3 regions of the Roseomonas sp. WA12 genome follow, and region 1 is predicted to be linked to each of the others. Evidence: predicted binding sites of a transcription regulator. Region 1 holds the regulator's gene; each other region holds the start of a gene.
The links. Region 1 encodes LexA, which represses DNA repair genes until DNA is damaged. Its sites were predicted from a motif close to TGTTCTANNTANGTTC; they were not measured.

Region 1 (2,258 bases):
CGACGCCGGCATAGGTGCCCGGCTTCGCGTGGTCGGGGCCGCTCCGGCCGGGCATCCGCTCGCCCAGTCGGTCGGGCCGGGTGAGGCGGTGCGGATCTTCACCGGGGGTGCCGTGCCGCCCGGCGCGGACAGCGTTCTGCTGCAGGAGGATGCCGTGGCCGAGGACGGCCATGTCGTCCCGACCGAGGCACCGCGCCTCGGCCGCCATATCCGCCGTGCCGGGCTCGACTTCACGGCGGGCGACACGCTGCTTCCTGCCGGTCAGCGGCTGACCGCGCGCGACATCGGCTTGGCCGCGGCGGCCAACCATCCTTGGCTGCAGGTCCATCGCCGCCCACGTATCGGGATCCTCGCCACTGGGGACGAGATCGTTCTGCCGGGCGAGGCGATCCCGGCCGGCGGCATCGTTTCGTCCAACGCCCATGCGCTGGCCGCGCTCGTCCGTGCCTCGGGCGGCGATCCGCTGGTTCTCCCCATCGCGGGCGATGACCGCGACGCCATCGCTGCAGCCGCCAGCGACGCCCGGCGCTGTGACCTGCTGGTCACCACCGGCGGCGCGAGCGTGGGGGAGCACGATCTGGTCCAGGCGGCACTCGGCCCGCAGGGCTTCTCGCTCGACTTCTGGAAGATCGCGATGCGGCCGGGCAAGCCGCTGATCTGGGGCGACCTGCGCGGCACGCCGATGCTGGGCCTTCCGGGGAATCCCGTTTCGGCGCTGGTTTGTGCCGTCGTGTTCCTGATTCCGGCCCTGCGCCGTCTGAGTGGCCTCCCGGCAGGGCCGATGGAAACCGTGACGGCGCGGCTGGGGCAGGACATGCCGGAGAATGACCGCCGTCAGGACTATGTGCGTGCTGATCTTTCGATCGATTCGGACGGGGCGCACGTCGCGACGCCCTTCCCTGTTCAGGACAGCTCCATGCTCTCCACCCTGGCCCGCGCGTGCGGGTTGGTGGTGCGCCCCCCCCATGCGCCGGCGGCCCCGGCGGGCTCCGCGGTGCAGTTTGTATTGTTTTCCTCTCTAGGCGTGTGAAGCGCGGCATTGACCGACGCGGAAGAACTTTCATAGAACTTCCGCGTCGGTTGCCCGTTTGTTCGTGCAGAAGACCTGCCACTCGCGCCCAGGGAGACGCCCGGACCATGCTCACCCGGAAGCAGCACGAGCTGCTCACCTTCATCGACAAGCATCTGCGCGACACTGGCTTCTCTCCTTCTTTCGAGGAGATGAAGGAGGCGCTGAATCTTAGGTCGAAGTCGGGCATTCACCGCCTGATCACGGCATTGGAGGAGCGCGGCTTCCTCAAGCGCCGCGCACATCGCGCCCGGGCCCTGGAAGTGCTGCGCGTGCCGGAAGGCCTGGCGCCCCGTGCAGCGCTCGCGGCCTCCGGCGCGCAGCCGGCAATGGCTGCGCAGCCCGCCTCCCCGGCCTTCGCGCCCAACGTCATCCGCGGCAACTTTGCCCAGAACCTGCCCGGCGCCGTGCGCACGGCGAACGATGCAACTGCCGTGCAGCTGCCGCTCTATGGCCGGATCGCCGCTGGCCTCCCGATCGAGGCGCTCCGCGACAGCGGCGAGAGCGTCGAGGTTCCGGTCACGATGCTGGGCGGCGGCGAGCACTACGCGCTCGAGGTCTCCGGAGACTCGATGGAGGGCGCCGGCATCCTCGACGGCGACACCGTGATCATCCGGCGCGGCGACGTGGCTGATAACGGCGCGATCGTTGTCGCGCTGGTGGACGAGAATGAGGTGACGCTGAAGCGGCTCCGCCGCCGCGGTAACTCCATCGCGCTGGAGGCTGCCAATCCCCGCTACGAGACGCGCATCTTCGGCCCCGACCGGGTGAAAGTTCAGGGCCGCCTCATCGGTTTGGTCCGCCGCTACCATTAGTCTGCCGGGCGGGCCCGTTTAGGCTGTCAGCGGCGGACTCGGAGAAGGATGCGGGGCTGGAGGATTTCTTCCTCCAGCCCTTTTTCATTCCACCTCCGCGGGTGGCTCTGACTGCGCCTGGGCCCGCGGCGTCGGAACCGGCGGCACCCAAGGCCGGTCCCCCCGCGCCGCGCGGTCCGACAGGATGATGGCACCGTCGCGGGCGAGCCAGATCGCATGGGCCCCATCCCGCCAGACCGAGAAGCGGTCCACCCGCGGCGTCTCACGGCAGCGGCCGCGGATCGGTTCCAACGAGATCATCACCGCTGCCTGGCCGCAGCCCGTCTCGGCCAGCACCGGCGGAGGTGGCGGAGCCGGTCCGCGGCGCGGCCTCG
Region 2 (2,258 bases), 2.0 Mb from region 1:
ACCTTCCCGCAATCTCCCCCACCTCCACCGCGCCCAGCTCCGCGCCGCCATTCCCCGCCAGGCGCGGCGTGATGCCGGCCGCGCGTAGGAAGGCCACGGCGCGGTCCGCGCGCACGGCGAAGTTCACGTTCTGCGGGGGCACGCGGCCCGAGCCGCGCAGCACGGCGGTGTTGATGCCCACCAGCCGTCCCTGCATGTCCAGCAGCGGGCCGCCGGAGTTGCCAGGTTGCAGGGGCGCGCTGATCTGAATCTGGTTCTGGTCGTCGCGGATGCCCGCGAGGCCGCTCACCTCGCCGCGCGTCAGCTTCGGGTCGGAGGAGAGGACGGCGTTGAGTGGGAAGCCGTAGGTGACCACGCTCTCGCCGCGCCGGGGCAGCTCCTCGCGGAAGGACAGGGCAGGGGCGGAGAGGCTGGGGACCGAGAGGACAGCGAGATCGAGGTCGCGGTTGGTCTGCACGGGCGGCACGGCCTCGTAGCGGTAGCCGCTGGGGGCGCGCAGGGTGATGCGGGTGCAGCCGTCAACCACGTGCTGGTTCGTCATCACCCGGTTGGGTGCGACGAGGAAGCCGGTGCCGGAGGAGCCGCGTGGCGCGGCGCCCTGTTCCGGTGCGGCGGCCCCGACTGCCGAGGCCTCGACGATGACGGCGGGTGCGGCGCAGACATCATGGCCCTGCATCACCGCCTCCCGCCCGTCGGCCAGGCGCATGCGGATGTCGAGGCGGCAGGGCTGGTCGGCGCGGCGGCGAAAGCCCTTTTCCGCGCCGTTCGCCACGGGCTCGCGCAGGCGGTTGCGGCCGCGGGTGGAGCCTGGTTCGGCGGCGACCAGCGCCACCACCTCCTGCCCGGTGCGGTTCACCACGCGCCAGGCGCTGCCGCGTTCGGCGGCCAGGGCGGGGGTGATAAGGAGAAGGAGCAGGACGGGAAGGGCACGGCGCATCACGCGAGTGTGAGGCCCACCTAACGGGCTGAAAAGAGGGTTTTAGGGGGCAAGTTGGTTCCGGAGGCAGACGTAATAGGAAAAAAGGCGCTTCGTGCGAATCCAATGTTCTGTTTATGTTCCTGCAGATGCGAACCGGCTTAGCGCATCCTCCCCGTTCTTCAGCCCAGGCCCTGTCCGATCTGCGGGACCGTGTCTCCCAGTTGGGGGCCGAGGTTGCCCGCGCTGCCGGTCACCAGCCCTTCGGCCATCCGGAGCTGGATGCGGCCCTGCCCGGTGGCGGCTTGGCGCTCGGGGCGCTGCACGAGGTGGCCGACACCGGGCCGGATGTCGAGCACGGGGCGGCGGCGGCCCTGTTCGCCGCGGGGTGCCTCGCCCGCCGGCCGGGCGTCGTGCTGTGGGTGCTGGAACGGGCCGACCTGTTCGCCCCTGGCCTGGCCGCGGCCGGCCTGCCCCCGGCCCGCGTGCTTTATGCCGAGGCGGGGCGGGCCGCGACCGTCCTTCTCGTCATGGAGGAGGGGCTGCGGGAACCCGGCCTGGCGGGGGTGGTGGGGGAGGTTTCCGGCCGGCTGACCCTGACCGCCTCCCGCCGCCTGCAACTCGCGGCCGAGCGGAGCGGCGTGACCGCCTTCGTCCTCCGCCGCAGCCGCCGGCCGGACGACCCCGCCCTTCTCGAACCCTGCGCTGCCGTCACCCGATGGCGCGTCGCCGCCCTGCCCAGCGGGCCACCCCTGCCCGAGGCGCCGGATGTGCCGGGCCTGTCCCGCGCGCGATGGCGGCTGGAGCTGGTGCGGTGCCGGGGTGGCGAGGCGGGCGGTTGGATGGTGGAGGCGTGCGATGCGCAGGGTCGTCTCGGTGTGGTTTCCGATGCTGCCGACCGACAGGCTGCGCCGGTCCCCTGGCGCGCCACCGGCTGACGTGCCGCTCGTCACCCGTGCCCATGATGGCGGGCGGCAGGTGATCGCGGCCGCGGATCGCGCGGCGCTGGCCCTTGGCTTGCGGCCGGGCCTGCCGCTGGCCGAGGCGCGGGCGCGGCTGCCCGGCCTTGTGGTGCAGGATGCGGATCCGGTGGGGGATGCGGGCGCGCTGCGGGGCCTGGCGGGCTGGGCGCTGTGCTACGGGCCGCTTGCGGCGCCGGCGCCGCCGGACGGGCTGCTGCTGGATGTGACGGGGTCCGCCCATCTGCGCGGCGGCGAGGCGGCGCTGCTGGAGGATCTGCTGACGCGGTTGGGACGGCGGGGGCTGGAGGCGCGGGCAGCGGTGGCGGGGACGATCGGGGCCGCCCATGCGCTGGCGCGCTTCGGCCCCACCGGGCGCGACA
Region 3 (2,258 bases), 1.7 Mb from region 1:
CGGGTTTCGCGGACGAGGGCGAGGACGCGGGCGGCGCGGTCCGGCATATGGGCGTTCAGCCAGTCCTCGAACATCTCGCGGATCTCGAGCGGCAGGCGCAGCAGGACGTAGCCGGCCGCACGGGCGCCATGGGCGTGGGCGGCTTCCAGCACCTTCTCCATCTCCGCGTCGGTGACGCCGGGGATGACGGGGGCCACCAGCACTCCGACGGGTATACCGGCGCGAGACAGCTCGTGCATGGCGGCGAGGCGGCGCAGCGGAGTGGCCGCGCGTGGCTCCATGATGCGGGCCAGGCGGGTGTCCAGCGTGGTGACGGAGATGCAGACCTGGACGAGGTTGCGCTGGGCCATGCGCGTCAGGATGTCGAGATCCCGCAGCACGCCGGCGGACTTGGTGACGATGGTGACGGGGTGGTTGTAGCGCTCCAGCACCTCCAGCACCTGGCGGGTCAGGCGCAGGGTGCGCTCGACGGGCTGGTAGGGATCCGTGTTGGAACCGAGGGCGATCGGGCGCGGCACGTAGCCGGGCTTGCTGATCTCCTTCTCCAGCAGGCTCGCCACCTCCGGCTTGAAGTGCAGGCGGGATTCGAAATCGAGGCCGGGGGAGAGGCCGATCCAGGCATGTGTCGGGCGGGCGTAGCAGTAGATGCAGCCGTGCTCGCAGCCCTTGTACGGGTTCACCGCGCGATCGAAGCCGAGATCGGGGCTGTCATTCCAGGCGAGAGCGGAGCGGGCGTTGTCGCGCGTCAGGGAGGTGGCGAGCGGGGGCAGGTCGGCCATGGCCTCGGCCAGGGTGCTCCAGCCGTCGTCGAACGGGTCCGCGCGGCGGCTCTCATACCGGTTGGCAGGGTTGGACACGGCACCGCGCCCGCGCCGGAGGCCGGGCAGGGTCGATCCACGGTTCAGCAGAGGGCTGCCCAGGCTGCCGTCCGGCATTATCGCCTCCGATCAAGTTCACCTTGTGTTCCAACAGATTTGGGCATTCGGACCCGGGTAGGTCAAGAACATTAAGAGAACGTAAGCGTGAAAAAAGGTGCCGCGCGGGTGTTCCGCGCGGCACCTATCAGGCCTGATGGCTGGGCCTCAGCGCCAGACGATGTCGGTGCGGTTGCAGGTCTCGACGCCGCGTCGCTCCATGGCGGCACCATTGCCGTAGACGACGCGGATGTCGGTCCCGCAGCCCCGTCCGCCCGGGAGATCCACCCAAAGGGACTGGCCGGGCGCCATGACGTTGCTGCCCAGGCGGTCATTGCCCCAACTGCTCTGTGAGGCCGGGGAGACATAGAGTTCCCGGATCGTCTGGCCGGAGCGGTTCACGAAATTGAAGGACGGATTGCCGCCGCGGGGAACGGCAACGGAGGCGCCCGGGCCGCCGCTGATCGAGGCACCCGGACCGCCGGCTACCGCGCCGCCGCCACCACTCCCGAAGGCAATCGTGCTGATATTGCAGGCGTTCAGCGCCATCCGCGTCTCCTCCCGCCCGCTGGCGTAACGGACGCGGACATCGAGCACGCAATCGCCGAAGCTGGGGGTGACGAAGACGCGGTTGCCGGAGGGGAGCACGCCGTTGCCCAGGATGTCCGGCCCCCATTCGGAGAGGCGGGAGGGCGAGACATTCGCGTTCTGGATCGTGTCGCCGGCGTTGTTGACCAGCCAGAAGCGGTTCTGCGCCACGGCAGGGCTGGCAGCCAAGCTGGCCAGAAGGGCCAGGGTGGCAATCAAGGCACGCATCAATCGGTTCCTCTCTCCCGGATTCGTTGCGGGAGGCAATCACACCCGCCCCGAAGCAGGAAGGGCGGCGCACCACAGAAATGCCACAGTTGAGCGCAGGGCAGGCAAAATCGCGTATGCGGCGCTGGCATCTCACGGGCAGGTGATCCTACGCTGCATCGCATGATGCCGTCCGAGGCCCCCCTCCGGTCCCCCACTCCGTCCGAGCCTCTGGCTCCCAGGCGCAGGGCGTGGTGCGGCGGGCGGGCCGCGCTTCTGGCGGCGGCGCTGCTTGCGGGCTGTGCCGCTGGTGAGGCCGGGATCGCCGGCTCAACCCCGGCGGATGAGCCGCAGCGCTTGGCCCAGGGAGGGCCTGCGCGCCCGGGGCAGGGGGTTGGCGCGTCGCGTCGCGCCTCTCCGTCCGCGGTTGCCAGCGCTCCGGTAATCGGGCCGGACGGCGCGTTCGGGCCCTATCTGGCCGGTCGGCTGGCGGCGAATGAGAGCGATTCCGCAGTGGCCGCGGAGGCGCTTCTCTCGGCCCTGGCCGTG

Region 2: a site for LexA is predicted at 1,044-1,059, ahead of ACVBD7_RS18825 (ImuA family protein). Genes of this name have one in related genera too.
Region 3: a site for LexA is predicted at 1,002-1,017, ahead of ACVBD7_RS20670 (PA0069 family radical SAM protein). Genes of this name have one in related genera too.

The regions. Positions count from the first base shown of each region.
Region 1 is NZ_CM135108.1:1,223,256-1,225,513, reverse strand. It holds gene ACVBD7_RS05895 (molybdopterin molybdotransferase MoeA) at 1-1,030, shown strand, start outside; gene lexA (transcriptional repressor LexA) at 1,138-1,884, shown strand; gene ACVBD7_RS05885 (ComEC/Rec2 family competence protein) at 1,969-2,258, opposite strand, start outside.
Region 2 is NZ_CM135108.1:3,976,362-3,978,619, reverse strand. It holds gene ACVBD7_RS18830 (S1C family serine protease) at 1-937, opposite strand, end outside; gene ACVBD7_RS18825 (ImuA family protein) at 1,066-1,854, shown strand; gene ACVBD7_RS18820 (Y-family DNA polymerase) at 1,775-2,258, shown strand, end outside.
Region 3 is NZ_CM135108.1:4,359,130-4,361,387, forward strand. It holds gene ACVBD7_RS20670 (PA0069 family radical SAM protein) at 1-935, opposite strand, end outside; gene ACVBD7_RS20675 (Tat pathway signal protein) at 1,083-1,730, opposite strand; gene ACVBD7_RS20680 (tetratricopeptide repeat protein) at 2,067-2,258, shown strand, end outside.